2 regions of the Neisseria sp. 27098_8_112 genome follow, and region 1 is predicted to be linked to the other one. Evidence: predicted binding sites of a transcription regulator. Region 1 holds the regulator's gene; the other holds the start of a gene.
The links. The regulator sigma-54, encoded in region 1, starts transcription at its own class of promoters, with help from an activator protein. The targets are predictions, from matches to a motif close to CTGGCACGCTTCATGCTT.
Positions count from the first base shown of each region.

Region 1 (16,503 bases):
GGCGTGCAAACGGCGATTATTACCGGCCGCGATGCGCCTTCCGTCGGTATCCGCGTGAAGCAGCTCGGCATCAACTATTACTTCAAAGGCATTCACGACAAACGTGCCGCCTACGCCCAATTACGCGAACAGGCCGGTGTGGAGGAGCATGAGTGCGCCTTTGTCGGCGACGATGTTGTCGATTTGCCCGTGATGGTGCGTTGCGGATTGGCGGTCGCCGTCCCTGAAGCGCATTGGTTTACTTTGCAATACGCCCATTATGTAACCCGACGTTCCGGCGGCGCAGGCGCGGTGCGTGAAGTGTGCGATTTGATTATGCAGGCACAAGGTACGCTTGAACCTGCTTTGAAAGAGTATGTACGATGAAAATCAGATGGCGTTACGGAATCGCTTTTCCGCTGGTGTTGGCCGTTTCACTCGGCGCACTGGCGGCATGGCTCGGCCGCATCAGCGAAGTACAAGTCGAAGAAGTCGTCCTCAATCCGAATGAGCCGCAATATTCGATGAAAGGCATCAACGGCAAACGTTTTGACCAAGAAGGCCGTCTGAAAGAAAACCTGAGCGCGGTCGATGCCGTCCAATATCCGAATAGTGCGGACGTGCATTTGGACAAACCGCATCTTTCGTTTTACCGCGACGGCAGCCTGCTGTACGAAGTCGGCAGTGACAAAGCAGCGTACAATATTCAAAACAAGAAAGTCGTTTTTGAACAGAATGTTGTCTTAAACAAAGCGGCAGATGCCAAGCGTTTGGCCGGCATCGTCAAAACCGAACGCTTGAATGTCGATACCGAGGCGCAATACGCCCATACCGACAGCCCCGTTACTTTCCAATACGGACAGTCCAGCGGTCAGGCAAACGGCATGACTTATGATCACAAAACCGGTTTACTGAATTTCCCTTCCAAAGTGAAAGCCACAATTTATGATACAAAAAATTTGTAAAATCTTAGCCCTTGTTGCCGTTTTTGCCGCCAGCCCGGCCTTTGCACTGCAAAGCGACAGCAAGCAGCCGATTCAAATCGAAGCCGACCAAGGCTCGCTTGACCAAAACAACCAAAGCACCACCTTTTCCGGCAACGTCATCATCAAACAAGGCACGCTCAATATCCGTGCCGGCAGCGTAACCGTTTCACGCAACGACAAAAGCGAGCAGTTGATGAAAGCCACCGGCTCGCCCGTCAAATTCAGCCAAGAGTTGGACGGCGGCAAAGGCGTGGTCAACGGCCAAGCCAATACTGTAACGTATTCTTCCGCAGCCAGTCTGGTTACCCTGACCGACAATGCCAAAGTACAGCGCGGCGGCGATGTGGCCGAAGGTGCGGTCATCACTTACAACACCAAAACCGAGGTTTACACCATCAACGGCAGCGCCAAATCCGGTGTGAAATCCGCCGCCAAATCCGGTCGCGTCAGCGTTGTCATCCAGCCGTCCAGCACGCAGAAAAACAAATAAGAAAACACACAAAAAGGCCGTCTGAAAAAGGTTCAGACGGCCTGAGGTCAATATCGAAAGTCAACAGAATATGAGCGCAAACAACAGCCGTCTTGTGGTTCAAAACTTGCAAAAAAGTTTCAAAAAACGCCAAGTCGTCAAAAGCTTTTCCCTGGAAATCGAAAGCGGCGAAGTCATCGGCCTGCTCGGCCCTAACGGCGCGGGTAAGACCACCAGCTTTTACATGATTGTCGGCCTGATTGCCGCCGATGCAGGCAGCGTGATGCTGGACGGCCAAGAGTTGCGCCACCTGCCCATTCACGAACGCGCCCGCCTCGGCGTCGGCTATCTGCCGCAGGAAGCCTCGATTTTCCGCAAAATGACCGTGGAACAAAATATCCGCGCCATTTTGGAAATCAGCATGAAGGATAAAAGCCGCATCGATGCCGAACTTGAAAAACTGTTGGCCGATTTGAACATTGAACGCCTGCGCAACAACCCTGCGCCGTCTTTGTCCGGTGGCGAACGCCGCCGTGTCGAAATCGCGCGCGTGTTGGCCATGCAGCCGCGTTTCATTTTGTTGGATGAACCTTTTGCCGGCGTTGACCCGATTGCCGTCATCGATATTCAGAAAATCATCGAGTTCCTCAAATCACGCGGTATCGGCGTATTGATTACCGACCACAACGTGCGCGAAACCCTCAGCATCTGCGACCGTGCTTACATCATCAGCGACGGTACGGTATTGGCTTCAGGCAAGCCGGACGACTTGGTCAACAATGAACAAGTCCGTTCGGTTTACTTGGGTGAAAATTTCAAATATTGAATGCATATTTGACGGCAATCGTAAAACCGGTTTCACATGAGGCTCTCATTTCAATTGAGGGTATCTGTAAATATTGAAATAATTACTAAGAATACAAATATAATACCTATAACCTAGTTTTTCAGACGGCCCTCCGTATAAAGGCCGTCTGAAAAACTATCCATACATTTCGAATTAAACATTATGTCTTCACTCGTCCTTAAACTCAAACAGACCCAGCAGCTCAATCAGCGGCTGCAGCAGTCTTTGCGTATCTTGCAGATGTCGGGTCTTGAGCTTGAGCGCGAAGTGGAAGACTGGTTGTCAGACAATCCTCTGCTTGAGCGTCCGGAAACCGATGAGTTTGCCGATAGCGGGCTCAACCGTGCGGTAACCATGCCGCGCGCAGGTCAGCAGTTGAGTGGCGACGATGCCGAAGATATTTGGAGCAACATCGCCGAAGAAGAGAATTTCAAACACTATCTGCATGCCCAAGTGTGCGAGCATCCGCTTTCGCAAGTGGAAGCAGCCTATGTTCACGTCTTGATTGATTTTTTGGACGAACAAGGCTATCTCACCGACAGCCTCGAAGAAATCATCAACCACACGCCGTTAGAATGGATGCTGGACGAAGAGGCCCTGCAAAACGCGCTGGATGTATTGCAAACCTTTGATCCGCCCGGCGTGGCTGCGGCTGACTTGACCGAGTCGCTCATGCTGCAATTAATGCGTTTGCCGGCTTCTCCGGCTAGACAAATGGCCGCGCATTTGGTGCAAAGTTCGCTTCAAGAGTTAGGCAAAAACCGCAAACAAAACGTTCTGCGTTTCCGCAAACTCTATCCCCAGGCCGACAGCGAAACCATAGAAGCCGCGCTCGATATGATTGCCGGCTTGAATCCTTATCCGGCTTACGGCTTCGCTTCTGCCACGCCTACGCCTTATGTTCAGCCTGACGTTTGGGTGAGAGAGGGCAAGGACGGCTGGGAAGTCATCAGCAACGAAGCAGTCTGGCCGAAGCTACAGCTCAATCAGGAATATTGCAACCTGATGAAATCGGCGGAAGAGGGCGCGCCGGAGTGGAAGGAAAAAATCAGCGAGGCCAAACAGTGCATTGATTCTTTGGAATTGCGCAAAAGCACAGTCATCCGCCTTGCCGAGTATATCGTCAAAAATCAGGAAGATTTTTTCGTCTTCGGCGAAATCGGCCTGTCGCCCATGCTGATGAAAGATGCCGCCGCCGAATTGGGTTTGGCGGAAAGTACCATCTCGCGCGCCGCCAATCAGAAATATTTGTCTTGCCCGCGCGGCCTGTTTGCGTTACGCTATTTCTTCACACAGGCAGTGAATGCCGACGATGACGGCGAAGGGTTCAGCCAAGGCGCAATCAAAGCTGTATTGAGCCAGCTGATTGAAAGTGAAGACAGTAGCAAACCTTATTCGGACGAGACCCTCGTCAAATTATTAAAACAACGCGGCATTGAAATCGCCAGACGTACAGTTGCAAAATATAGAGAATCATTAGGCATACCACCGGCACACAAACGAAAATTTACCGAGTAGATATATTCCGATCCGTTTTGACGGACTAATCAACCGAAGGAGCTGTATCATGAATCTGAAAATCACCGGTCTGAATTTTGATGTTACCGAAGCCATCAAAAACTATGTTTCCGATAAGTTGGCACGAATCAATCGCCACGCTGACAACATCATCTCCGTGACCATTACGCTCTCGGTGGAAAAAGTCAATCAAAAAGCCGAAGCTGATGCGCATTTGGCAGGCAAAGATTTGCACGTTGAAGCGATTGAACAGGATATGTATGCCGCGATTGATGTTTTGATGGACAAACTCGACCGCGCTGTTTTGAAACATAAAGAAAAAAGCGGCGATGTCCGCAGCACTGTCAAACCTGCTGCCGAATAAAGTTTTTGTATGATAAAGGCCGTCTGAACTATTCAGACGGCCTTTTGTTTGTTAAGGAGATTTAGCCTTGCAAACGGGTATTCACTTTTTCGCCATTCCATGGTGCTACTTTAAACAGCAGCAACATGCCCGGTATGCCCAAAGCAAAACATAGCCAGTAGAAATTAAAGTAACCCATCGCTTCAATCAGATAACCTGCCGAAGCATTGATAAATGTACGTGGAACGGCTGACAGACTGGTAAAGAGGGCTAATTGTGTGGCTGTAAATGCAGGATTGGTTTCACGAGCCATATAGGCAACAAATGCTGCTGTACCCAGACCTACGCCCGCTGCTTCTGCACCAATTACAGCTGCAAGCATCATTTGTTCTGTCAGTGTGATGGTTTCAAACTTGCCAAAATTTGCCAACCAGGCGAAGCCTAGAATAGTAACCCATTGCGCCACGCCGAAAATCCACAAAGCTCTATTGATGCCGAGCTTTATCATCCAAATACCGCCTACAATACCGGCAATGACAGCAGGCCATAAACCGGCATTTTTGGCAATGAGGCCGATGTCGGTTTTGCTGAAGCCCATGTCCAGATAAAACGGTGTAGCCAAAGAAGTGGCCATGCTGTCGCCCAGTTTGTAGAGAAAGATAAACAGCAATACCAATATGGCCTGTTTGATTCCTTTGCGGGAGAAGAACTCACTGAAAGGGTCAGAGACTGTTTGGGCAAATGTACGCGACACAGATGGTGGAATGTCAGGCTCTTTGGCTAAAAACAGGGTCATCAGCAGACCGGGCAGCATAAATAGTGCAGTAATGATGAATACGTTGTGCCAAGGCATCAAGTCGGCCAAGATCAAGCTGAGCGAGCCGGGTACCAAAGCAGCGATACGGTAGGCATTGACGTGGATAGAGTTGCCCAAGCCTAATTCTTCATCTGACAAAATTTCGCGGCGAAATGCATCCAATACAATATCTTGGCTGGCAGAGAAAAAGGCGACCACCAACGATAAGCCCATAATTACATATAAATGCTGAGCAGGATTTAGGAAGGCGTAAATGAGCAAGGTCAGCAGCAAACCAATTTGCGTAACCAGCATCCAACCGCGTCGCCGTCCTAAAAAAGGTAATCTGACCAAATCAATGACGGGAGACCAGATAAATTTCCAAGTGAAAGGCAGACCGATAAGTGCCATCAGGCCGATGGTTTTCAAATCGACATGTTCGCTGCGCAACCATGCCGGAATCAGGTTGATCAGAAAATAAAGCGGCAACCCCGAAGTGAAGCCTGTAAAGATACAAATCAGCATTTTGCGCGAAAAAATCTTGCGCCAAGTGCTGGGTTGGGGTGCGGTTGTCATAGTGGAATCAATAAAAAAGAAAAGGGATATTGTAGCAAAGATGAATGATATGGCGAATGAACTTCTGTTATTTTTATAGAATAATAAAAGGCCGTCTGAAACTTTAACAAATTAAGTTTCAGACGGCCTTTTGTTGGAACAACTGGTTTGGCGGGCAACGGAGACTTCAGGACGGAAGAAGGGTTGCTTGGGTGTATTTATAAAATTGAAGTTAAGAAAGTTTCAGACGACCCCTAGAGATCGTTTGAACGATGAGAAATATCAGTGGTAATTTGTGCCGTCAGTGTAGCCGTTTCCTGATTTGTCCACAGCAAAAGCAGAAATCGGACCGACCGTTACTGTCCCTTTAGGCTGAGTTTCTTGGTAATACTCATATGCTGCAACACCCATACCAGTTGCAGCACCAACAGCAGCACCAATTGTGCCACCGACCATAATAGCTGGTCCGGCAGGAATACTGCCAAAAGCTATACCGACACCCAGACCAATACCTGCACCAATTGATCCTCCTATTTATGCACCATTTGCTCCTCCTTGAAGGATTCTCTCTCCTAAGCCTCCTCCATAAATTAGTTCCAGATCCTCAATGGATAGTTCAATCATGTTATTTTTCCTTTTCAAAAAAATTAGATGTAGAATATTGAGTCAATACACCCAATATGGAAAAAATAATAAAAGCATGAATATAAATCATAAAATCAACATTATCTCCTTGGTAGCTTTCATAAATAAAAACGATTGGTATTGATATACAAATTAAAATGTACAGGTACTTTGAAATTACCAGTAACTTATACACAAATTTTGATTTCATAGCCTAGTCTTTCATTTGAATAAAATCTACCCTAATCAACTTTCCAACCAACTTCCTAACTTCTTCATGCTTTCCCTGATTGAAGTTAACCAGTAGATTTTTCAACAATATGTATATTATGTTAAATAATAAATGGTAATTGTCACATTCAAATATTAAGGATAACCTACTTTGAAACTATATCGCTTTGATGCGTAATTCTATAAAAAACATTGAATTTTCATGTTTTCTATTTATCCAGTATTTTGGAGTTGATAAGTGAGAGCAAAAAACTTTGGAAATCTACGATTCTCCTTCCAACACCTCATCATTTCTCTAGAGAATTTAGGCAAAGACGATATTGATAACTCATTTCATTAAATGGAAATAAATGAGAATGATTTATTTATAAAATCCTTTTAAATTAATTGGTTACAATAAAAATTGATAAAATAAAATTGACTATTCTCAATAAAATGAGTAAAATTCATCCGCAAATACAAATTTTGTATTGTGATACATCTATTAACCGCATTAAGAAAAGGAGTTAGTTATGCTAAGTAAGTCAATTACAGCAAAATTAAACGAACAAATTAATCTCGAGTTGTATTCATCAAATGTCTATTTGCAAATGAGTGCATGGTGCCATAAACATGGTTATGAAGGCGCTGCAGCATTTTTACTTCGTCATGCCGATGAAGAATTGGAACATATGCAAAAGTTGTTTACTTATGTGAGCGAAACCAGTGGAATGCCTTTGTTAGGTAAAATTGACGCCCCTAAACACGATTACGCTTCATTAAAAGAAGTTTTTGAAACAACACTTGAACACGAAAAACTAGTGACATCTAAAATTAATGAGTTAGTTGAGAGTACTTTTGCAGAAAAGGATTACTCTACTTTTAACTTCTTACAATGGTATGTAGCTGAACAGCATGAAGAAGAAAAATTATTTAACAGTATTGTTGATAAATTCAAACTTCTTGGTGAAAGTGGTACAGCGCTCTACTACATTGATCGTGAATTAAAAACTTTATAAGAATAGGAGAAATAAAATGTTATCAAATAGCGTGATTAAACTATTAAATGATCAAATGAATTTAGAGTTTTATTCTTCTAACTTATATTTACAAATGAGCGCCTGGTGCGAACAACAAGGTTTCGAAGGAGCTGCAAAATTTTTATCAGAGCATGCGGCTGAGGAAATGCAGCATATGCGTAAACTCTTCACTTATTTAAATGAGACCGGCGCATTGGCTATCATCACACAAATTGATGAACCACCTCATCAATTTTCATCATTGAAACAAGTACTTGAATTAACTTATGAACATGAAAAGTTAATTACCTCTAAAATCAATGAATTAGTTGGTAGAACTTTTGAAGAGAAAGACTACTCTGCCTTTAACTTCTTACAATGGTATGTGGCTGAACAACATGAAGAAGAAAAATTATTCAGTGGAATTTTGGATAAATTAAATCTTCTTGGTGAAGATGGTAAAGGTTTGTTCTTAGTTGATAAAGATTTAGGCGCATTAACAACAAACAACTAATCAAGTCTGATGAAAAAGGCTAAGTCATTATCGATTTAGCCTTTTTTTATATCAAAATCTAGCTACTTTTGTCTAAAAGTGCGGTGCTTTAACGGTTCATTCTTACCGCCGATTAGGTTTTGAAATGCCCGTAAGACAGGCAGATATGCTTGTTTTACGGACATTTTATTTTCAGACGGTCTTCGATGCTGCGTTGCAGTTGCGGTAGAAGGCGATCAGACCGTTGGTGGAGCTGTCGTGTACTGGCGTGCCGCGTTCGAGCTCGGGTTCGATGGTTTTAGCCAGCTCTTTACCGTATTCCACGCCCCATTGGTCGAAGGGGTTGATACGCCAAATCACACCCTGAACGAAGGTGCGATGTTCGTAGGCCGCCATCAGCATGCCGAGGTTGAAAGGCGTCAGGCTGTCGATGAGCAAGCTGTTGCTCGGGCGGTTGCCTGGGAATTCTTTTTGCGGTGCAAGACGGTCGCGTTCGTCTTGGGGCAGGGTGGCCAATTCGATTTGTACTTCGTCTAAGGTCTTGCCTTTCATCAGCGCTTCGGCTTGGGCGAAGGCATTGGCAACGGTAAAGCGGTGTTGGCGGTGGTTGCCGTAGATTGTGGTCATGGGGACGATGAAATCGACGGGAATCAGACGCGTGCCTTGGTGCAGAAGCTGGAAGTAGGCGTGTTGGCAGTTGACGCCTTCGTCGCCGAAGACAATGCCGCCGGTGGTGCAGGAAACGGGTTGGCCGTCTGAAGTACGCTGTTTTCCGAGGCTTTCCATATCGAGCTGGTTGAGCCATGGTGTGAAGAGGCGCATGTTGTGGCTGTATGGGACAACGGTTTGGCCGTCTGAATGTTGGAAGTTGTTGTACCAAACGTTGATGAGCGCCATCAGGACGGGAATGTTGCGGCGGAATGGGGCCTCGAAGAAATGGGTGTCCATCGCGTGTGCGCCGGCCAGCATTTTGCGGAATGCTTTTTCGCCAACGGCAACCATCAGCGGCAGGCCGATAGGCGACCAGACGGAATAGCGGCCGCCGACCCAGTCGGACATAGCGAAGACTTTGTCGGGGGAGATGCCGAAGTTTTGGGCTGCGGCTACATCGGCGGAAATGGCGCAGAAGTGGCGGTAGATGCCAGAATCAGGCAAACCTGCATCGCGGTACCAAGTACGCGCCGCATAGGCATTGAGCAGGGTTTCCGGTGTGCGGAACGATTTGCTGGCAATGCTGAATACGGTGGTTTCGGGGTTGAGGCCGAGAAGGGTTTGGGTCAGGTCGGCATCATCGGAGTTGCTGACAAAGTGGACGCGGATGTTTTGCCAATAAGGCTGCAGCGCCTGTGTGGCCATGCGCGGGCCTAAATCGGAGCCGCCGATGCCGATGTGAACCAGGTCGGTAATCGGTTTGCCGGTAATGCCTGCGTGGGTGCCGTCTAAAAGTTGGCGTGCGAATTCGAGGGTGCGGTTGAGTTCGTGATGAACTTTGGACACGATGTTTTCGCCGTCGACGTAAACAGGTTTGGCATTGGCAGGCAGCCGCAGGGCGGTGTGGAGAACGGCGCGGTGTTCGCTGGTGTTGATTTTTTCACCGCTGCTCATGGCCTGCATATATTGTGGCAAATCGGCTGCTTCGGCCAGTTGACACAATAAATCAAGGGTATTTTCATCCAGACGGTTTTTGCTGTAATCAAATAACAAACCGTGCAGAATTTCGTGCATATTATTGAAACGTTCGGCATCTGCAGCGAAACGTTCGCGCAGGGTAACGTGTTGCGTATCGGCATGATGGGCTTCCAAGGCCTGCCATGCGTCTGAGTATGCGGTCATCTCGTTTCCTTAGTATGTAACGGTAAAATAAGCAGGATAGATAGGTATTTCCTGCTTTCTTGTAGTGGCTTGTAGTTTAACAAATTTGAACAGATTTTGGGAGATGGCGTGGGCGGTTTTGTTTAAGAAATGTATGCAAAATGCAATAGAAACGGTTGATTATCATCAAGTTTCTGTAAAAAAGGGGGTATGACACCGATGTCTGCTGTGTTATCCTATGTAACATTATTGAAATCTTGTCGGGACGGGTCCGTAAGATGGCTACAATTTATGATGTCGCTGCTTATGCCGGGGTATCTCCCAAGACGGTCAGCCGGGTGATTAACGGCGATGCGCCGGTCAGTGATAAAACCCGTTCCAAAGTAGAAACAGCGATTGCTGCTTTGGGCTATATTCCGTCTTCTGCGGCGCGGATTATGCGGTCACACCGTTCAGGATTGGTCGGTCTGATTACCGGCGCCATTTCGCGGACAGGCGAGAATACGGGCGGACACGGCATACCGGATATGTTCTTGATTAAGGGCATTCAGCAGCAGATTCGCGCACAAGGCAAGATTTTGATGATTGCCGACATCGACAACAAGCCGGGGCAGCCCGGTCAGATGGAGCCGCTGATTCGTACCTTTATGGAGCATCGTGCCGAGGGGATTTTATATGTGGCAGGTTTCCATCAGGAAGTATTGTTGCCGGAAGTGCCCAACCGTTGCCCGATGGTGTTGGTCAACTGTTTTGATTTGGCAGGTACGCCGTCGGTTTTGCCGGATGACGAAGCAGGGCAGTATGGCTTGGTGCGCAGGATTATCCAAAGCGGACACAAACGGATTGCTTATGTGACTTTGCAGCCGGGCGTGGAAGCGACAAGATTGAGATTGGCCGGATACCGCCGTGCTTTGGCTGATGCGGATATTGTCTTCGATCCTGATTTGGTGCAAACTGGCTATCCTGACTTCAGCAATGACAGCGGGTCTTTGATTTCGGCTATTTTGAAGCTGCTGTCTTTGCCGCTTCCGCCGACGGTAATTTGCTGTGGTAACGATGAAATGGCAGTACGCGTGTACGGGATTTTGAGGACGCGCGGCGTGCGGGTTCCCGAGCAAGTCTCTGTTGCCGGATATGATAACCACAGCGCGATTGCGGAGACGCTGTTTCCGCCGTTGACCAGTACCGAACTGCCGTATCTGCGTATGGGCGCGATGGCGGCGGATTTGCTGTTTCAACATATTGAACATCCGACCGGTTCGGTTCGGCCAGTCAAGGTCGTTGGGGAAACCATCTGGCGTCAGTCTGTGATTAATAAATAGTTTCAGACGGCCTGAAAATAATAAGCTTTAAACAACACAAACACACATCAAAATAAGATTCATGTGAACGGTCAAAATAAAGGCCGTCTGAAAACGGAGTTGCCTCAGTAAAAAGGGCAGCCCAAATACAATAAAAGCGTCATACCGCTGAAATTGGAGTTTGTTGTTTCCATAGTTTATTACCCAGGAGTAGCCTTCCTATGAAAATCTCCCCACAAGTGGCGATGACACTTCGCCAGATTATGCTGATGAACTTCGGTTTCTTCGGTATTCAATATAGCTTCGGGTTGCAGCAAACTGCAATTAATCCGATTTTCAGCTTTCTTCATGCCGACCCGAGCCAGTTGCCGATTTTGAATATGGCAGGTCCGATTACCGGTTTGCTGGTGCAGCCGATGATTGGTGCGATGAGTGACCGCACTTGGGTGCCGGGATTGGGCCGCCGCCGTCCGTATTTCTTGATTGGCGCCATCGGTTGCAGCCTCTGTCTCTTTATTTATCCGCACGTTACCGCCTTGTGGGTGGCCGTATTGTTGCTGTGGCTCTTGGATGTCAGTAACAATACCGCGATGGAACCTTTCCGTGCCTTTATTGCTGATACCGTTCCTGAACATCAACAGTATACCGGTTTCTTGATGCAGTCTGTGTTTACCGGTTTGGGTATTACACTGGCCAACGTTTCCCTCTACATCTTCCAGCAAATCGGCTGGTTGCAACAGACTTCTGAAGCGGGTATTCCGTATTGGGTATTTGGTTCCTTCTATATTGGTGCAGTTTGCTCTATCGGTTCGGTCTTGGTTACTGTGTTATCGACACCTGAACATGAGCCTAGTCCTGAGGAAATGGCGGCCATTAAAGCGCAACCAAGCGGTCCTGCTCATGCTGTTAAAGATATTATCGTTGCTGTACGCGAAATGCCGACTGCCCTGTGGCAACTGGCTTTGGTGTATCTCTTCCAATGGTACGCACTCTTTATCTACTGGCAATATATTTCCCACAGTATCGTTCAATCCGTTTGGGATTCGACTGTTGAAAATACCGAAGCGTATAGTCAAGCGGTTGCATGGACCGGTTTGGTAAACGCTTGCTACAACGTCGTAACCTTTATCTCCGCCTTCGGCCTGATGTGGATGGCACGCAAATACGCCGCCAAATATGTTCACGCCTTTGCTGTTACCCTTGCCGCGCTGGCCTTGCTCACCATTCCGCACATCGGCAATAAATACCTGATGTTTGCTCCGATGATTGGTTTCGGTGTCGGCTGGGCAAGTATGATGGGCGTGCCGTTTATGATTGTGGTCGGTTCTATTCCGAAAGAACGTTACGGCGTGTACATGGGTATTGTGAACATGATGATTGTGATTCCAATGCTGATTGAAACCGTATCTTTCGGCTGGGTGTACAGAACTTTCTTGGGTTCAAACCCTGCCAACGCGATGACTTTTGCCGGTGTTTCCCTGGCCATTGCCGCCGCATTGACTTTAACCATTAAAACTGCGGCCAAACCGGCTACTGCAGAATAACGAAGTTTTGATTTAAAACCAAAATGAAAAGGCCGTCTGAAACATGAAATGGTTTCAGACGGCCTTTTTTGTCGAAACGGATTCCATTTGCTGACCTGATCCGGTAAGCCTTATTGTCGCTGCGCTACCGTTCATCACTCAAATTGGCTATGACTACCGATTTTGCTTTACAATATCCTTCTTTAATTTATTTCGTTTTACCATCCTGATGACAGAACACATTTCCGCTCCAAGCCCATCTCCTATCGGCGAAGACTACCTGCTGTTAGGTCAGTACGCCGAACGCGCCTATCTCGAATACGCCATGAGCGTGGTCAAAGGCCGCGCGCTGCCTGAAGTTTCAGACGGCCAAAAGCCTGTACAACGACGTATTTTGTTTGCCATGCGCGATATGGGTTTGACGTCGGGGGCGAAGCCGGTGAAATCGGCGCGCGTGGTCGGCGAGATTTTGGGTAAATACCACCCGCACGGCGACAGTTCCGCCTATGAAGCGATGGTCCGCATGGCGCAGGATTTTACCTTGCGCTATCCCTTAATCGACGGCATCGGCAACTTCGGTTCGCGCGACGGCGACGGGGCGGCAGCGATGCGTTACACCGAAGCGCGGCTGACGCCGATTGCGGAATTGCTGTTGTCCGAAATCAATCAGGGGACGGTGGATTTCGTGCCGAACTACGACGGCGCGTTTGACGAGCCTGTACACCTGCCAGCACGTCTGCCTATGGTCTTGCTCAACGGCGCGTCGGGTATCGCTGTGGGCATGGCGACCGAAATTCCGTCGCACAATTTAAACGAAGTCACACAGGCGGCAGTTGCGCTGTTGAAAAAGCCAACGCTGGAAACCGCCGACCTGATGCAATACATCCCCGCGCCTGATTTTGCCGGCGGCGGTCAAATCATCACGCCGGCGGACGAATTGCGCCGGATTTACGAAACCGGCAAGGGCAGCGTGCGCGTGCGTGCGCGTTACGAAATCGAGAAGCTGGCGCGCGGACAATGGCGCGTGATTGTGACCGAGCTGCCGCCGAACGCCAATTCCGCCAAAATTCTTGCCGAAATCGAAGAGCAAACCAATCCGAAACCGAAAGCAGGCAAGAAACAGCTGAACCAAGACCAGCTCAATACCAAAAAGCTGATGCTGGATTTAATCGACCGCGTGCGCGACGAGTCAGATGGTGAACATCCCGTGCGTCTGGTGTTCGAGCCAAAATCCAGCCGCATCGATACCGATACCTTCATCAACACGCTGATGGCGCAAACTTCGCTGGAAGGCAATGTGTCGATGAACTTGGTGATGATGGGTTTGGACAACCGCCCTGCGCAGAAAAACCTGAAAACAATTTTGCAGGAATGGTTGGATTTCCGCGTCGTGACCGTAACACGCCGTCTGAAATTCCGTTTGAATCAAGTGGAAAAACGGCTGCACATCCTTGAAGGCCGTCTGAAAGTCTTTCTGCACATCGACGAAGTGATTAAAGTCATCCGCGAATCAGACGATCCGAAAGCCTATTTGATGGCGGCGTTCGGGCTGACCGAAATCCAAGCCGAAGACATTTTGGAAATCCGCCTGCGCCAGTTGGCGCGTTTGGAAGGGTTCAAACTCGAAAAAGAATTGAACGAATTGCGCGAAGAACAAGGCCGTCTGAATATCCTTTTGGGCGACGAAAACGAAAAACGCAAGCTGATTATCAAAGAGATGCAGGCGGACATGAAGCAGTTTGGCGACGCGCGCCGCACGCTGGTGGAAGAGGCCGGACGCGCCGTGCTGACGCAGACTACCGCCGACGAACCCATCACGCTGATTTTGTCGGAAAAAGGCTGGATACGCAGCCGTGCCGGGCATAACCTTGATTTGAGCCAAACCGCGTTCAAAGAAGGAGACCACCTCAAACAAACCCTCGAAGGCCGCACTGTTTTACCCGTCGTCATCCTCGATTCATTGGGCAGAACCTACACGCTCGATGCCGCCGAAATTCCCGGCGGACGAGGCGACGGCGTACCGGTTTCATCCTTAATCGAGTTGCAAAACGGCGCAAAACCCGTCGCCATGCTCACCGGCCAGCCCGAACAGCACTACCTGCTCTCAGGCAGTGGCGGCTACGGCTTCATCGCCAAGTTGTCCGATATGGTCGGACGCGTGAAAGCGGGTAAAGTGGTCATGACCGTGGACAGCGGCGAAACCGTCCTGCCGCCGGTTGCCGTCTATGCTTCTTCGCTGATCAATCCCGACTGCAAAGTCGTACTGGCCAGCAGTGACCACCGCCTCTTGGCGTTTTCCATCGGCGAGCTTAAAGTCATGCCTAAAGGCCGCGGTTTGCAGCTGATGTCGTTGGCCGATGGTGCATCTTTGGAACACATTATGGTGACGACCTCTCCTGAGTTTACCGTTGTATCGGTCGGCCGACGCGGTGCAGAACATCAGGAAAAACTGCGTATTGCCGATATTGACGGCAAACGCGGTAAAAAAGGCAAGGTATTGGAAATATCAGGCCGTCTGAAAAGTTTGTCCTGAAACAAGAACAAATATATCTAAATAAATTAAATTTATACGACATTGCATGATAATAAAAAAAGGTTCATTTATGAACAGAGCCAATCTTCAAGAACTGGGTAATCTGAGGGAGCGGATTCCCGGTGTAATCAACATTGCCCGAATAGCCATTGTCTTACCGCTTTTGGTTTTGCACTCTTTCGGCAGCTACACGGGCGGCAACCTGATTGGCATTTCGTTGCCGGACGTTGAGTTTTATATCTGGGTAACGCTGTATTTCCTCCTGATTATGCTCTCCGTGTTCCGCCCGGGCTGGCAGTGGCAGTCTTTGGATTTACCCAATGCCAGTGCCGTGGTCGACATCACCATGATGATGGTTTTGGTGTATATCTCCGGCGGTACGGCTTCCGGTTTCGGGATTTTGGTTTTGCCGTTTGTTGCTACGTCGTGTCTGCTCAGTTATGGCCACTACCCTATGCTGTATGCAGGCTATACGGCCATGCTGTTTATTTTGAACCTGTTTTTAGACGGCAGCATGCGTTTCGATTCGTTTAATTGGGACGCGAAATCAATGGTGAATTCTTCGATGCTGATCGGCGCAGGCTATCTGGTGGCGATGCTGACATCGTTTGCCGCCCGTTATTTGGAGCAGGCCACAGAGTCCGCCAGCCGCCATCAACTGGCCTACCGCCGTATCAGCGGCTTGAACCATTTGGTTTTGAACCGCGTACAGGAAGCGGTTGTGGTGATTGATGCGACCCAACGCGTGTGGCTGTTTAACAAACAGGCAAAAATCTATTTCCCCAGCCTGATTATCGATCAGCAGGAAATCGTGTTTGGCGAACTGGTGGCACGTTGGCAGCGCCAACCCGACAAACCTTTTGAAACCGATATCCATATTTTCCAACACGCCATGCACGTCCGTGCCGTTCCGCTGATTCAGGAGCAGACCGAGCTGCTGATGTTGTATGTCCGCTCATTGCGTGAAGTGGCTGCGGAGGCCATGTCCACCAAGCTGACTTCGCTCGGACAGTTGACTGCCAACCTTGCCCACGAAATCCGCAACCCGATGTCCGCCATCCGTCATGCCAGCGATTTGTTGCAAGAGGGCGATGAGGCAGACCCGCTCAAGGCCAAGCTCTACAACATCATCGACAGCAATATCCAACGCATCGACAAGATGTTGGAAGACGTATCCCTGCTTAACAAACGAGACAACATCAGCCGCCAGCCGATTAATCTGATGAAATTCTGGTTGGAGTTTAAGCAGGAATTTACCTTGAATAATCCCGATGCCATCGGCTGTCTGCGCATGAATATGGACGGCAACAACCTGACCGTATTGGTCGACTCCATGCACTTGCAGCAAGTGATGTGGAACTTGTGCAACAACGCTTGGCGACACAGCCGTCAGGACGAAAACGCCATTACCGTCCTGATCCGCCCTAGCGGCAGAATGCATATTTCCATCGTAGTGGCGGACAACGGCAAAGGCGTGCCACCGGATGTACGAAAT
Region 1 is NZ_JAPWBB010000011.1:67,992-84,494, reverse strand. It holds gene O3682_RS08495 (KdsC family phosphatase) at 1-366, shown strand, start outside; gene lptC (LPS export ABC transporter periplasmic protein LptC) at 363-944, shown strand; gene lptA (lipopolysaccharide transport periplasmic protein LptA) at 925-1,455, shown strand; gene lptB (LPS export ABC transporter ATP-binding protein) at 1,526-2,260, shown strand; gene rpoN (RNA polymerase factor sigma-54) at 2,444-3,799, shown strand; gene hpf (ribosome hibernation-promoting factor, HPF/YfiA family) at 3,849-4,163, shown strand; gene O3682_RS08465 (AmpG family muropeptide MFS transporter) at 4,225-5,514, opposite strand; gene O3682_RS08460 (hypothetical protein) at 5,776-5,949, opposite strand; gene ftnA (non-heme ferritin) at 6,861-7,346, shown strand; gene ftnA (non-heme ferritin) at 7,363-7,860, shown strand; gene pgi (glucose-6-phosphate isomerase) at 8,032-9,672, opposite strand; gene O3682_RS08440 (LacI family DNA-binding transcriptional regulator) at 9,930-10,973, shown strand; gene O3682_RS08435 (MFS transporter) at 11,174-12,496, shown strand; gene parC (DNA topoisomerase IV subunit A) at 12,705-15,008, shown strand; gene O3682_RS08425 (two-component system sensor histidine kinase NtrB) at 15,079-16,503, shown strand, end outside.

Region 2 (16,503 bases), on a different contig from region 1:
ACATTCAACAACGACTTAATGATCGACTTTGATGCCTTGGTTGTCGGAATGTTGTTTTTTATCCAGCTCTTTTTGCAAGGTATCGCATGGCGTGTCGCAATCGCACATTTTCTTCATGCCGAGCGAGGAAATGCCGCCGCAGCTGCCTTTGATGGTGCGTTTGGAGAAAATATAGCCGACTGCCATGCCGAGGATGACAATGATAAAGATGCCGAAAGTCAGAAGAAGGGTTTTCATGTGTGTATTCCTGAAGGTTAGTTTAATAATTTCTTGAATGCGCTGGACATTTTAGTATGGTAGCCGCCTTGCGGGGTCCGGATGATAAGGAAAACGGCGAGATTTTCTTGCTCGGCAAGTTTAAGCGCTTCTGTTTCTCCGAGGACGAACAATCCGGTTGAAAGGCCGTCTGCAAGTGTGGCGTTTTCAGCTACTACGCTGATGGAAGCAAGGTTGTGGCTGATGGGTTGTTTGGTTTTAGGGTTGATGATATGGGAAAGGCGGCGGCCTGACTTATCGACATGGAAAATGCGGTAGTCGCCGGATGTGGCCAGTGATTTATTGTCCAATGGAATGGTGATTTGGGTTGCGCCGCCTTGAACGATATTGGGCTGCTCGATGCCGATACGCCAAGGGTTGCCTTGCGCATTGTGGCCTTTGCCATGCAACTCGCCTCCGATTTCTACCAAATAATTGCCGATATTGAGTTTTTCAAGTTCGGCGGCGGTTTTATCCACGCCAAAGCCTTTGGCGATGGAGGATAGGTCTAAATAGACTTCGGGATGGGTTTTGGCGAGGGTAGGCTGCTGGCCGTCTTGGGAAAGTTTGAGTTTGTCCGTACCGACCATTTCTGAAGCATGTTGGATTTCTTGGGCAGTCGGTTCGTGCGTGATTTCTTTTTGCGGGCCGAATCCCCAAAGGTTGACCAAAGGGCCGACGGTTACGTCCAGTGCGCCGTGCGTCAGTTTGTTTAAACGCAAGGCTTCGCCGGTCACATAGGCAAAGTCTTGGGAAATGGGCATAGCCTGATTGACGGTGCGCAGCTGGTTGAATTGGCTGATTTCGGAATCGGTCTGGTAGGTAGACATTTGCCGGTTGACTTCTTTAAGCGCATTATCAATGCGTTTTTGTATTTCGGCAGGGGAGGGGAGTTTGTCTTGGCCGTCTGAAAGGTATTTGACGGTATAGGTCGTGCCCATGGTCTCGCCTTGCAGGGTGATGGTTTGTTGTTTTTCAGGTTGGCAGGCAGAGAGCGTGAGTGCGGAAACGATGGCAACGGTGCAACCGATTATCGGACGGTAAAACGAATTTGAAAGAAACGGCATAAGGGATTTGCGGATTATTTTTTGAAGCCTTTATTGTATCGTAAAAGAAAGGTTCAGGCCGTCTGAAAGTATGGTTTTCAGACGGCCTGGCAATAAAAAAGGAAGAAACCGAAGTTTCTTCCTTTTTGTCTGTTAACCGCCGAAATCGTCCAAGAGGATGTTTTCGTCTTCCACGCCCAAATCTTTGAGCATTTTGATCACGGACTGGTTCATGATCGGAGGGCCGCACATGTAGAATTCGCAGTCTTCCGGTGCTTCATGGTTTTTCAGGTGGTTTTCGTAAACCACGTTGTGAATGAAGCCTGTGTAACCGTCCCAGTTGTCTTCAGGCAATGGGTCGGACAGGGCGACGTGCCATGTGAAGTTCGGGAATTCTGCTGCGAGTTGGTCGAAGTCTTCGACATAGAACATCTCGCGTTTAGAACGAGCACCATACCAGAAAGTAATCTTACGTTTGGAGTTCAAACGTTTCAGCTGGTCGAAAATGTGGGAACGCATCGGCGCCATACCTGCACCACCGCCGATAAATACCATTTCGGCATCGGTATCTTTGGCAAAGAACTCACCAAACGGACCGGAAATCGTTACTTTATCACCGGCTTTCAGTGACCAAATATAAGATGACATTTGTCCCGGAGGCGCGTCAGGTACGCGAGGAGGAGGCGTAGCGATACGAACGTTCAGCATGATGATGCCTTTTTCTTCAGGGTATGAAGCCATAGAGTAGGCACGCAAAATCGGCTCATCCACTTTGGAAACGTATTGCCACAGATTGTATTTGTCCCAGTCTTCGTGGTATTCCTTAGGAATATCGAAGTCTTTGTAGGCAACAGTGTGAGGAGGGGCTTCAATTTGGATGTAGCCACCGGCGCGGAAAGGAACTTCTTCGCCTTCGGGAATGGCAAGCTTGAGCTCTTTAATGAACGTTGCTTTGTTGTCATTGGAGATGACGGTACATTCCCATTTTTTCACTCCGAATACTTCTTCCGGTACTTCGATGTCCATGTCGGTTTTGACGTTGACCTGACAAGACAGACGGCAGCCTTCGCGCGCTTCGCGTTTGCTGATGTGGGACAACTCGGTTGGCAGAATGTCGCCACCGCCGCTTTTCACGACAACGCGGCATTGGCCGCATGAGCCGCCGCCACCGCAGGCGGAAGGAACGAAAATACCTTGGCTGGCAAGCGCACCCAGCAGTTTGCCACCGGCAGGCATCGTCAGCTCTTTTTCGTTATTGATTTTGATGGTGATGTCGCCTTCGCTCACCAACTTGGATTTGGCAAACAGAATCATCAGTGCCAAAACCAAGACGATGAGGGTAAACATCACGATACCTAAAATAATCTCCATGCCGATTCCTTTCTTATAACTGGATGCCGGAGAACGACATAAACGCCATTGCCATCAGGCCAGCAGCGATAAAGGTAATGCCCAAGCCTTTGAGGCCTTTAGGGACGTCCGAATATTTCATTTTTTCGGTAATGCCCGCCAAAGCGACAATAGCCAAAAGCCAGCCCAAACCTGCACCGAAACCATATACAACGGACTCGCCGAAGTTATATTCGCGTTGCGCCATAAACGATACGGCACCGAAAATCGCGCAGTTTACGGTAATCAGGGGCAGGTAGATACCCAATGCGTTGTAGAGGGCAGGGACGAATTTGTCCAAGAACATTTCCAAAATCTGCACCAAAGCGGCAATTACGCCGATGAAGGTGATGAATTTCAGGAAGGTCAGGTCCACGCCTTCAACCAGCGCGCCGTCTTTTAACAGCGAGTAAACCAGTTGGTTGGCTGGGACGGACAGGCCGAGTACGAAAGTTACGGCAACGCCCAAACCGAATGCAGTGGATACTTTTTTAGATACCGCCAAAAATGTACACATCCCCAAGAAGAAGGAAAGTGCCATGTTTTCCAGAAAGACGGATTTTACAAAGAGGCTTAAGTAATGTTCCATGTGTTATTTCTCCGCCTGTTCAGGTTTCCAAGTGCGCAGACCCCATACCAAGAAGCCGATGATGAAGAACGCGCTAGGAGCGAGCAGGAACAAGCCGTTGGTTTGATACCAGCCGCCATCTTGTACGGTTTGGAAAATGGTGTAGCCAAAGAGCTTGCCTGAGCCGATCAGTTCGCGGATGGTTGCGATGATGATCAGCATTAAGCCGTAACCTGCACCGTTGCCGATACCGTCAACCAAGCTTTCCAGCGGTGGCTCTTTCATGGCGAATGCTTCGGCACGGCCCATCACGATACAGTTGGTAATAATCAGGCCGACGAATACGGACAGCTGTTTGGACAGCTCATAAGCAAAGGCTTGGAGCAGTTGGTCAACCAGCGTTACCAAGGAAGCAACAATCGCCATTTGCACAATAATACGGATGCTGTTGGGGATGTAGTTGCGTACCAATGAGATGAAAAAGCTGGAAAAACCGGTTACCAAACTCACGGAAATACCCATCACGATGGCCGTCTGAAGTTTGGTGGTAACCGCCAAAGCCGAACAAATACCCAAAACCTGCAAGGCAATCGGGTTGTTGTCGATAAAGGGTGAAAACATCAAATGTTTCAAGCGTTTCATGTCAGCCATTATTGTGCTCCTGCTGATTTCAATTTGTTCAGGTAGGGGATATAGCCGTTTTCGCCGAACCAGTAGGCGAACGAACCTTGCACGCCTTTAGATGTCAGCGACGCGCCGGAGAGGGCATCTACGCCGTGTTCTTTGTCCGAACTTGCGCCTTTGCCAACATGCAGGGCGAGTTTGCCTTGTTCGTCAAACAGTTTTTTGCCGACGAATTTTTGTTGCCACAACGGATTACCGATTTCGCCGCCCAAGCCCGGGGTTTCGCCTTGGTCGTAATAGGTAATGCCGTTGATGGTGTTGCCGTCGGGTTGGATGGCGACAAAACCGTACATGACAGACCACAAACCGTTGCCGTGCATAGGCAGGATGATTTGGCTGACTTTGCCGTCTTCGCCTTTTACCAAGTAAACCTCAGTGTATTTGGCACGGCTTTTGATGCCGGCCAAATCGTCTTCGGGTTTGATTTGGATGCTTTGGGCAGGGTCTTTGCCTGCGATGCGCGCGCTGAAGTCTTTCGGCGCGTCTTTCACGTATTCGCCTGTTGCCAAATCGACAACGCGTTGCTCGATACGTTCGGCAAAGGTTTTGCTGATGTCGGTGTTTTTATCCATCAAACCGGCTACGCTCAAGATATAGCCTTGTTTGTCTTGGAGTTTTTGTTTCTCTTGGATTGGTTTCAAGCCGACGACCGCACCAGCAACGATGATGGAACAAATCAGGCTGACAACCAATACCACAATCAGCGTGCCACTGAAGCTGTCTTTATCGAATTTCTTAGCCATTGCTGCGCGCCTTTCTGCGTTTGATGTTCGCTTGTGCGACGAAATAGTCGAAAATCGGGGCAAACAGGTTGGCAAACAGAATCGCCAACATCATGCCTTCGGGGTAAGCAGGGTTGACCACGCGGATCAATACGCACATTACACCGATAAGCGCGCCGTACCACCATTTGCCGACATTGGTAAAGGAAGCGGAAACAGGGTCGGTCGCCATAAACAGCATACCGATGGCGAAGCCGCCGACCACCAAGTGCCAGTACCAAGGCATGGAGAACATGGCGTTGGTGTCCGAACCGATGAAGTTAAACAGTGAAGACATGGCAATCATACCGATCATCACGCCGGCAATAATGCGCCAAGAGGCAATACGGGTGAACACGATAAACGCGCCGCCGATTAAGAGCGCCAAAGTGGATACTTCGCCGATTGAGCCGGGTACGTTACCGATAAACGCATCCATCCAAGAGATGTTTTGACCGGTTACAGCGTTTTTCAGGCCATCTGCACCGTGTGCCGCCCATTGCGCCAAAGCAGTGGCACCGGAATAGCCGTCAACTGCAGTCCAGATGGTATCGCCGGTAATGTTGGCTGGGTAGGCGAAGAACAGGAACGCACGGCCTGCCAGAGCAGGGTTCATGAAGTTTTTACCTGTACCGCCGAATACTTCTTTCGCAACCACAACGCCGAAAGAAATACCCAAAGCCGCTTGCCACAAAGGCAGGGTAGGGGGAACGATCAAAGCAAACAGAATTGAAGTTACGAAGAAACCTTCGTTGATTTCGTGTTTGCGTACAGTGGCGAACAAAACTTCCCAGAAGCCGCCCACAACAAATACAGTCGCGTAAATCGGCAGGAAGAAAATCGCGCCGAACAGCATTTTGCCCAACACACCCGCTTCAGACGACATATTGATGCCCAAAGCGTTGGCAAGGGCGTAATGCCAGTCGTTGGCGATATTTTGTTGCAGCAAATCAGGCGTTAATGCACCGAATGCCTGTGCGCCGACGTTGTACATACCGTAAAACATGGTAGGGAACAAAGCCAGCCACACCAAAATCATCATGCGCTTGGAGTCGAGCGCATCGCGGACGTGGGCCGCTTTGCGCGTTACCGCGCCGGATGTATAGAAAATCGTCGCCGCAGCTTCGTAGAGGGCATACCATTTTTCATGTTTGCCGCCCGGCAGGAAGTGCGGTTCGATTTTTTCCAGAAAATGTTTCAAGCCCATAATCAGCCTTCCTTCTCAATGGTTTCCAGCACCTTGCGCAACAGCGGGCCGTATTCGTATTTACCCGGGCAGACGAAGCTGCACAAAGCGAGGTCTTCTTCGTCCAATTCCAAGCAACCCAGTGCCTGAGCGCTGTCGGTATCGCCGACGATTAAATCGCGCAAGAGCAGGGTAGGCAGGATATCCAAGGGCATTACGCGCTCATAAGTGCCGATTGGTACCATGGCGCGGTCACCGCCGTTGACGGCTGTGTTGAACTTGAAGAGTTTGTTTTTCAGGAAATGGCCGAGAGTGGTGCGCGTGATGGAGTATTTGTCCGGTTGTGGCGCAACCCAGCCGAACAGCTCTTTGCTGCGGCCTTCTTCGATAACGGAAATCTGATTGTGGTAGCGGCCGAGGTAATCGTGCGCGCCTTGTGCAATCGCGCCGTTCAATACTGAGCCGGAAATCACGCGGTTGTCTGCATCAACCAATTCGCCCGCAGTAATTTGCGATACTTTCGCACCCAAAACGGTACGCAAGAGGCGCGGTTTGTTGACTTGAGAGCCACCCAAGGCAACAACGCGCTCGGTGTTCAGACGGCCTGTTGCAAACAAACGGCCAATGGCAATCACATCTTGATAATTGATGGTCCAAACGGTTTTGTTCGCACCGACTGGCTCGATGAAATGAATGTGCGTGCCACTCAAACCGGCAGGATGCGGGCCGCCAAATTCATGTGTTTCGATGTTGGCAGCGTTTTTAGACGGCACGTCTGCGCCTGCTGCTTTACACACATGGATTTTACGCTCAGTCAGGCGGCTCAATACCAACAGGCCGCGTTTGAAGTCTTCGGCGGCTTCTTTGATGATGACCGTAGGATCGGCAGCCAGCGGATTGGTGTCCATCGCATTAACGAAGATGGCGAACGGCTCGGCATCGACGGCAGGGATTTTGCTGAACGGACGGGTACGCAGCGCAGTCCACAAACCGGATTGGATCAGGCTGCGGCGCACTTCTTCGCTGCTCAATTTTGCCAGCGCTTCAGGTGCGTAGCGTTCGAACTCGATTTCGTCGTTGCCTTCAACGGCAATCACGACTGACTGAAGTACGCGCTTTTCGCCACGGTGAATCGCGGCGATTTTGCCTGAAGCCGGAGCGGTAAATACTACGCCCGGATTCTTTTTGTCTTCAAACAGCACTTGGCCTTTTTTGACGGCTTCGCCTTCCTTGATTTTCATCGAGGGGCGCATGCCGACATATTCTTCGCCAAGCAACGCGACTTCGGTAATGGCCGGGCCGTCATAAATGACTTGCTCCGGTCTGCCTGCGATAGGCAGGTCTAAGCCTTTTTTTATCTTAATCATAAGGATGCGTTACTTTTTGGTGGGTTGAGATTCGGATGTCGGATTGTTTTTTCAGACGGCATGTAATGCTTTGAAACAAAGAATGGGCTGTCTGAAAAAAGCAGAGGTTTGCTATAAAAACAACGAATAAACGCAAACAACAAAGCTTTAGATTTTATCAGGTATAGGCTGCTTTATGTCAGTTTTACGCTTATTTTTACGGGAAAAGTGGGAAAAAAGTAGGAATATGTAATCGAGTGTTAAGAGAAATAATTTTTAACTGATTGATATTTAAACGCTATGTTTGATGATATAGCTGAAAATAAAAGGCCGTCTGAATTTCAGACGGCCTCTAAGTTTAAAAGAGCTGCCAAACGAAGAAAATCATCGTATGCAGGGCAAACAGCGGTACCAATACAATCACCGACCATGCCATGTAGCCGAAGAAGGAAGGCATCGGTACGCCGCGTTGTTCGGCAATGGCTTTGACCATGAAGTTCGGCGCATTACCGATATAAGTGAGCGCACCCATAAATACGGAACCCATGGATACTGCCAGCAGCGAATGGAACAGATGGCCTGTCATCAAGGCTTGGGCATCGCCACCGGCCATATTGAAGAACACCAAATAAGTCGGCGCGTTATCCAAGAATGCCGACAAAATGCCGCTCATCCAGAAATACATCACATTAATCGGATTGCCTGCCGAGTCGTGAACCAGAGAAACAACGGAAGCCAATGCACCTGTTTCGCCGGCTTTCAAAATTGCCAAGACGGGGGAAATGGTAATGAAAATACCCAAAAACAGTTTGCCCACTTCGGCAATCGGCTCGAAGTTGAACTCATTGCCTGCGCGTACCTGTTTGGGTGTAATAATCCAAGATACGGCGGTCAAAGCCAGCAAAATGCCATCGCGCATCAGGTTTTGCAAGGCGTAATGGCTGCCCAAGATTTCAAAGCCCGGATGATTTGGTTTCCACAAGCCGGACAATAAAACCGCGCCGACAACACCGGCCAGTAACAGGAAATTCCATTTGCCGTAAATTTTGATTTTTTCTTCTTTATCGGAAGGGGCGGGAGCAAGGTGCTCGCTTTGTTCACGGTTGAAGTGTCGGCTGTCGATGATGTAGAAAACGGCCAGCAAAACCACAGAACTGATCAATACAGGCATCAGCATGTGTTTGACCGTCCACATGAAATCTACGCCTTTCAGGAATCCTAAGAACAGAGGGGGATCGCCTAAAGGAGTCAGACCGCCGCCGATATTCGCTACCAAGAAAATGAAGAAAATCACAATGTGAACGCGGTAGTGGCGTTTATGATTGGCTTTCAAAAGCGGACGAATCATCAACATAGCCGCGCCTGTCGTCCCCATGATGGACGACAAAGCCGTGCCGACTGCCAACAGGGTTGTGTTCAATTTAGGCGAGCCGTGCAAATCGCCGCTGACAAAAATACCGCCTGAAATGGTATAGAGCGCCAAAAGCAGCAGGATAAAGGGGATATATTCTTCAACCAACGCATGGGCAACGGTATGCACGCCGGCTCCAAAACCAAAGGTTATGATAAACGGCGTTAAAAACAGCAGCGTCCAAAACGCTGTAATTTTGCCGAAGTGATGGTGCCAAATACGGGAGAAAAACAGAGGTCCGAGTGCAATGGACAAGAGAATCAGTGCAAACGGCAGACCCCAAAGCAGGCTTGCGGATGAGCCGTCAAAATCAGATGCCGCAGCAGGAAAGGCGGCAAGAAGCAGTAAAAATGAGAGAGAGCGCATAGTATTTCCTTTTTATTCTGTTGCGCCGTGAGGAACTTCGTTGAGAAAGCACGGCGGTGAAATATTCAGGCCGTCTGAAAATATCCAGACGAACTGCGCGGTTGTGCCAGGGGAAAGTATAACGCAAAGCAAGTGTTAAGGGACGGTTTAGAGTGTTGGAATCAAAAGAAATGTTGATACAAATAAAGAAATAAAAGCGATGGGCGTAGTTGGAAGTAGTAAAAAAATGTTTTTGAAACAGGAGTTTAAAATATCGAAAATAATACTATCGAAAAAATGCTTTGAATTAATTTTAGCTAAAATTTACATTTGATTGAATAAATGGAGGCCGTCTGAAAAATGAGGGTTGAATAGGGTGTTTTGGTTCTTACTGATTGTTTTAATGGATAAATTGGGTGTGAAAATAAAAAACAGGTAAGCGAAAATGCCCACCTGTTTTATTTTATGCCTCCGGCCGTAACCACATCCACACTGCCACGCAACTACAGAAGACTGATGATACGGCACCAATCCACCAGCGTTCCGGAAATTGCCAAAACATAAACAGGCAAGAAAGGGCCATCATGCCGATAGCGAAGAACTTTGCCTTGCGTGGCACGGCGCCGTTGTTTTCCCAGTTTTGTATGATCGGACCGAAATGGCGGTGATGATACAGCCAATTGTGAAAGCGCGGCGAGGCTTTTGCCCAGCAGGCGGCGGTCAATAAAATGAAAGGCGTAGTCGGCAGTAATGGCAGGAAAATGCCGATAATGCCCAAGACGAGTGACAATGCGCCGCAAAAAATCAATAAATAGCGAACCATCTTCCCATCACCAATTATTTGTTTTCAGATGGCTTGTGATGCGGAAATGGACAACGCGGAATGTCTAATTTATCCCAGCCCTCATGCCCCATTTTTTCCAGCAGCGCGATATTGCGGTCAAAAATTGCCGAGGCATCGGGAAATGCTTCAGCCGCTTTGGCAATGCTGTCTTCACGAATCAGGTGCAAGGTCGGGTAGGGCGAGCGGTTGGTGTAGTTGCTGATGTCGTCGGCTTCTGTGCCTTCAAATTGAAAATCAGGATGGAACGGCGCAATTTGGATAACGCCTTCCAATTCGTTTTCTACAACCGCATCATCGGCAATTTCCAGCATTTGGTTGAAGGTTTCAAAATCAGGGAATAGCGTCGGATGAACCAGTAAAGTGGTTTCCAATTCCGAAGCGGGCGTATTGCCCAGAAGCTGCAATTCACGATCCAAGTCCTCAAGGAAACCGTCTAAATGACGGGCTTCGCTGACAACGATGCGAACCAGGTTTTTAACGTGCGGCGCTTTGGCAAACGGGCAAAGATTCAGCCCGATAACGGCTTTTTCCAACCATTGTTTGGTATGTTCTGAAACAGTATTGGTATCGAGATGGGCGGTGTCTGTCATAGTAAAAGCTTATGTGAATTATTCTTAAAAAGTATACAAGTGTATGGGCTTGAAAGCAAACCATTGGAATTTAAAAGGCCGTCTGAACAACAGACGGCCTTTATCAGTTTCAAATCATTAATCCTGAACCAAATGAACCAAAGGCAGAGCGGTCGTGTTTTTAATTTCTTTCAACACAAAACTCGATTGCGCATCTTGCACACCGTGGTGTGAAAGCAGCGTGTCCAAAACAAAATGGGAAAACGCGTTCATATCGGTAAAAAATGCATGGAGCAGATAGTCGGTTTCGCCTGTTAAAGCAAAGCAGCTCAATACTTCCGGCCAAGCGCGGACAGATTCGGAAAAATCCTCGCGCGCATCTTTTGCCTTGCTAATCGATACACGGATAAAAGCCTGCAAACCCAAGCCCAAAGATACGGGAGAAAGCTGGGCGGCATATTTTTGAATAATGCCTGCATCTTCAAGCTGCTTGAGACGGCGCAGGCAGGGAGAAGGGGAGAGTGCCACCTTTTCAGAAAGCTCAACATTGCTCAACCGCCCATTTTCCTGCAAAACCTGCAGAATCTTTAAATCCGTTTTGTCCAAGTTTAGATGAGGCATGTTGGTTCTCCCAATGTAGGCAATGTATGTTTTAAAAATGAAAAATGCTTAAAAATAAAGACTTGTATGGTTAAATTATATATTGAGTTCAGATGTGCGACAAATTGTCTTATAAGGAGTGTTGCGAATTTGTTTTATGTAGTTGTGAAAAGATGAAGGCCGTCTGAAACTAATCAAGATCAAAGTTTTATGTCATATTGTGATTAGGTATAAAGAGGCCGTCTGAAAATGAATTTCAGACGGCATTTATTTTCGTAATGTGATCATTCAGGCTCTTAATGACCTTGTTTTGGAGAGTTTTGTTCTTTTGATTTGTTCGTTTTCCGCGTTTGTATTTGGCTTTGTTTGGGGTTTTCTTCGCAATGTATTTTTGTGTTTTGGGAAATAAGCTTACAAGCTTTGTTTGCAGGATACGGGAAGGAAGTGTGTATCCATGGTGCCACCGCAAGACCAAACTGTTGTGCCTTTGGTATTACCTGTTTTTGCAAAACTTGGTGTCAGGTGGATTTCGGTATTCTTCACAGGTACAGCGGCTTGATTACCGATGGCGGCAACAATAGTGCCGTTATCTTCAATACGGACAATCTTTACATAGTTGCCGACTTTATTGTCGTCTGAAGCGAGTTGCTTGATATTGAGGTCAAGCGGCAAGCTGCCTTTATCCGCATAGGCTTCTTCAACATAGCTTTTCATACTGCCTGCCAACAAAATGCCTTCTGCTACTTGTGCTCTGGCAACATAGTTTTGGTATGCAGGAAGAGCCGCTATTGCCAAAATGCCGATAATGCCGATAACAATCATCAACTCAATCAGGCTAAAGCCGGTTTGGGCTTTGCGTAGTTTTTTCATTTTTGAGTATGTCGTTTTCTTATTTTTATTTTATAAAGCAAATCCCATAATTATTATGGGATTTGCTTCGAGTCGAATATCTTTTGTTAGATATTTAAATTAGATTAGCTAGCTTATTTTTACGCAGCTGGTTTTTTCTCATCTGGACGGCAAGAGGAAGGCAAGAATTTTGTAGCTACGCCATCAGTTGCACCTGGTTTACAAGTCCAAGTGAAAGATCCGTTGCCAGTTGTTTTGGCATCGTTACCTTCTCCTGTAGTTGTAGTTGCTGTTGGAGTAAGTGATACGGTTTTATTTTTAATTTCGTTATTGACGTTTGCTTCTTTCATTGTGGCGGTAATAACACCATTAGCTTCGACTTTTACTTGTTTAACATATTTCCCCTCAATGCTTCCCTCGTCTGCAATACCCGCTTCTTTATTGCTAGTAGGCCATTTGCCTTTATCTGCATAGTATTCAACAATAGCAGACTTTTGACCTTCCATCAAAGTGATGGCTTCAGAAACTTGGGCACGTGCAGTGTAGTCTTGGTATGCAGGCAGGGCGATAACTGCCAAGATGCCGATAATCGCGATGACGATCATCAATTCGATCAGGGTGAAACCTTTTTGGATTGCTTTCATTGATTAAAACTCCAGTTTGAAAGTGTGAATAATTATGTTTAAGTAAAAAGTCCGTAATGTGCTTGGCACTATGTATTATGAGTAAACCATAAAGTAAGAAGGAATATACAGCTTCCGTCGGGCTTGCTGCTTTGAGGCTTGGGCCTTACCGGACGTGTTGTTTCAAGCAGTCGGTGTGCCAAGTATGGGAAATAGGCTGAAAATTTTATTTTTTATTTTTTATTTGTTGTTTTTATTGGGATTATTTTTTAATTTTTAAATTTTGTGAGGTTTTGTTTGAAAGTTTCAGGATTTTTGGGAAATTAGGGGGTTGACGTTTTTTGTCAGTTTTGTGTTTTTTGTGACAGGGAAGGGAGACAAGTTTGGGCGTGTGACGTTTTTGTCAGAAATTAAGCTTGTTCAATAATATGTTAATTGATTTAGATGGACGGTATCTTTATGGATTAATCGGTGAGTTTAATATCTTGTGATTTTATTTTTTTGTTTTTTATGGATTTTATTTTAAATGCGTATTTTGTTTGAATATGGATGAGGAGAAAATTTGGAAGGAAGGATTTTTAAAGAGGGTTTGGTGTAATAGGTGAATGAAAATTTGTTATTAGAATTATATTCATTTTAGTTATGATTTTGGAATGTAGTTTTATGTCAGAAGGAAGTTCTGGTTTAGAATTTTAAGGCTTTGGATTTCTTGAGTGTTTTAGAAGGATATATTCAGGATGTTTATAATTTGGATGTGATTAGGGTGAGCAAAAAATGCTCACCCTATGTTTTTAAGATGTTCAGACGGCCTTTATGGGGTCAAGACTTCGATTAATGCCTGTTTTAGGGTGTTTTGGGTTTGCGGGTCTTGTAGGGATGGACTGTAGGTGATGAAGCTGTCCTCAATGCGCTGATCCAAGGTGGTGATTTTGGCGTAGCGCAGGCTGATGTTGTGTGCGAAGAAGGTCTCGGCGATGTCGGCGAGGAGGTGGGGGCGGTTGACGGCGGTGATGTCTATGGTGTGCCAGCCGGGATAATCTTCTTCGGGGGTGATGATTACGGTAGGCGGAATGGGGATGTGGCGGATGCGGCGGCTGATGTGCGGGCGGCCGCTTTGTTTTTGGATGGTGGTGTTGCCGTGGATGAAGCTGTTGAGTTCGGCTTCGAGTGCGCTTTGGCGGTCGGGATATTCTTCAGGCGGGAGATTGTCGGGAAGTTGCAGGATAAAGGTGTCGAGGATGTAGTCGTGTTCGGTAATGAAGGCGCGGGCGGCTTGGATGTCGAAGCGGTGGCTGCTGAAGATGCGGCAGAGGCGTGCGAAGAGGCGGTCGCCATTGGGCATGAACACCATGACTTGAAGGCTGTTGCTTTGGGGAAGGATACGGCTGCGGACGGCCGGACTTTGGGTGTCGTAGGCGAGGTTTGCGGTGTGCCAGAGGATTTCCCGCGTCTGATGGCGGACGTAGTATGCACTGCCGAGTATGCGGCGGAGTTTTTGTTGGTTTTTGAGGGGAACGGCCGCGCACGTGAGCTGATCGGTCGAGGCTTGTTCGCGTCGATTTGGGAGGCGTTCGGGATCGTGGTTTTTGCTGTTTAAAACGGCGGCGGTGCTGTGGTAGAGGGTTTGGAGCAGACTGGCGCGCCATGTGTTCCAAAGTTTGGGGTTGGTGCCGCGGATGTCGGCAATGGTAAGCAGGTAGAGTGCGTCGAGGTATTCGCGTGTGGGAATACGGCGGCAAAAGGCTTGGAGGACATGCGGGTCTTGGATGTCTTCTTTTTGGGCAACAGTAGACATGAGCAGGTGGTTTTCAACCAGCCATGCGAGGAGGTGGCTTTCTTCTTCGGTGTAGTAGTGGTTGGCGGAGAATTGTTGTGCGTCTTTGATGCCTTCTTTGGCGTGATCGCCGCCACGGCCTTTGGCGATGTCGTGCAGCAGGGCGGCGGTGTAGAGGACATGCGGTCGTGGGTAGGCCTGCATGATGGCGCTGGCCTCGGGCATTTCGTGGCTGTGGGTTTCGATGGCGAGACGGCGCATATTGCGGACGACGGTCAGGATGTGGTCGTCTACGGGGTAAATATGGAAGAGGTCGTGTTGGAGCAGGCCGGTGATTTTTTCCCATGCGGGGAGATAGCGGCCAAGTACGCCGTAGAGGTTGAGAAAACGGAGGGTTTGGGTAAGGCCGGTACCGTGTTTGAAGAATTGGATAAAGCGGCGGCGGTTTTCTGGGTTTTGGGTGAAACGGGTGTTGATTTTTCGTGTGGCCGCCCACCATGCACGCAGGGTTTGAGGCTCGATGGTGGTGATGTTTTGCTCCTGCATGGTTTGGATGATGGTGAAGATGTGTTCGGGATTTTGCTCGAACAGGGCAAGGTCGTTGGCGGCGATTTGGTGGCCGATGCGTTTGTAGCGGCTGTCGATAGGGTGGATATGTTGGGGGCGGCTGGAGGTTTGATGGTTTTTGAGAACCGGAATAAGGATGCCGTTGAGTTGTTTGATGGCTTTGGTGGCTCGGTAGAAGGTGTGCATCAGGGCTTCGCTTCGGCCGCGGATGTCGGGTTGGGTATAGCCTAGGCTTTCGGCTACTTGGGACTGGTAGTCGAAAAGCAGCCTGTCTTCGGGGCGGTCGGCGGTAAGGTGGAGATGAATCCGGATGTTGGCGAGACGGCGGTAGCCATGGGCCAGCATGCCGGCTTCGGTGCGTGTGAGGACGCCGGCGGTAACGAGGGTGGTGGGGTTGCTGTCTATGCCTTGTGCTTTGGCTGTCCAGATAAGGGTGTGGATGTCGCGCAGGCCGCCGGGGCAGGTTTTGATGTTGGGTTCGAGTTGTGCGCCTGTGCCTTGGGATTTGGTATGGCGTTGCTCCATTTCGAGGAGTTTGGCTTCGATAAAGGCGGCTGTGTCGCGGCGTGTGTTGAGTTTGTTTAGAAGTTGGGCGGTAAGGTTGGCATTGCCTTGGAGATGGCGTGCCTCAAGAAAGGCGGTTTCGCCGGTAATGTCGTTTTGGGTACTTTGGAGGATTTCTTCTATGCTGCCGCTTTTGATGGCCGGATTGAGGCGTGCGTCCCAAAGGGTTTGGATAAATTGGGCGGTTTGTTGTTGCAGGCCGTCTGAAAATGGGACCGAGGAAATAATCGCTAAGTCCCAGTCAGAATGGGGGTAGAGTTCGCAACGCCCGAAGCCACCGATGGCAATCAGACTGATGTCGTTGCTGTCGGGGAAGTGGATTTGCCAGAGGGTTTGCAGCAGGGTTTCGGCAGCGGTGATATGGTCGCGGAAGTAAACGGTAGGACGGTTGTTTTGGCGGTAGGCAGTTTCTGCTGCGGCTTTTTGCTGCTGGTAGGTTTGGATGGCTTGTTGGGCGGTGGTCATGATGGTGTCTGGCTGTGAATTAGGCTTGGGTATCGGCAGGTTCGGTCATTTGGCGGAGCATTTCTTGTGGCGGAAGGAGGAGTTTGTAAGGGGCGATTTTAAGCGCGGATGCGATTTTTTCGATGTTGGAAAGGGCGATGTTCCAGCGTTTGCGCTCGACGGCGGAGACGTAGGTGCGGTCAAGTCCGCATTGGCGCGCCAGTTCTTCTTGCGACCAGCCGTGATTAACGCGGTAGAGGCGCATGTTGTAAGCGATAACGGCACGGAGGTCTTGCGGATCGGGCAGGCTTGGAGGGGGAGTGAGTTTATTGACCATGGTATTTTGAGTTTGTGGTTTGAACGATAAGGGGATTTTATACTATTTTTGTGAGGGGAAAGGAAAGGCCGTCTGAAAGTTTTCAGACGGCCTTAAAGAGGGTAGGTATAAAAAAAAGGGGGTGGCTTTCGGCCACACCCAAACACACACACATCAAGAGGAAAGAAAAATCATTTAATAAGAGAGCTGGCTCTTATAGAGGAAAACTGGAGGATTCGGGCTTGGCCCTGAAGCATCGAAAGGCATTATAAATGAAAATAGGGTCAGGGTATTGATACAGGTCAATTCGGGTTTGATTTAGAAAATATATTTTTAGAATAGTGGAAATAAATTAAAAATAA
Region 2 is NZ_JAPWBB010000002.1:138,632-155,134, reverse strand. It holds gene nqrM ((Na+)-NQR maturation NqrM) at 16-237, opposite strand; gene O3682_RS02335 (FAD:protein FMN transferase) at 255-1,322, opposite strand; gene nqrF (NADH:ubiquinone reductase (Na(+)-transporting) subunit F) at 1,455-2,672, opposite strand; gene nqrE (NADH:ubiquinone reductase (Na(+)-transporting) subunit E) at 2,686-3,279, opposite strand; gene O3682_RS02320 (NADH:ubiquinone reductase (Na(+)-transporting) subunit D) at 3,283-3,909, opposite strand; gene O3682_RS02315 (Na(+)-translocating NADH-quinone reductase subunit C) at 3,909-4,685, opposite strand; gene O3682_RS02310 (NADH:ubiquinone reductase (Na(+)-transporting) subunit B) at 4,678-5,910, opposite strand; gene O3682_RS02305 (Na(+)-translocating NADH-quinone reductase subunit A) at 5,913-7,256, opposite strand; gene O3682_RS02300 (sodium:proton antiporter) at 7,594-9,012, opposite strand; gene O3682_RS02295 (YbaN family protein) at 9,455-9,814, opposite strand; gene O3682_RS02290 (DUF1415 domain-containing protein) at 9,829-10,425, opposite strand; gene O3682_RS02285 (Lrp/AsnC family transcriptional regulator) at 10,543-11,025, opposite strand; gene O3682_RS02280 (pilin) at 11,416-11,874, opposite strand; gene O3682_RS02275 (pilin) at 11,994-12,497, opposite strand; gene glnD ([protein-PII] uridylyltransferase) at 13,288-15,849, opposite strand; gene O3682_RS02265 (helix-turn-helix domain-containing protein) at 15,866-16,162, opposite strand.
Region 2: the regulator sigma-54 is predicted to act here: its motif matches at 12,662-12,679, upstream of O3682_RS02275 (pilin).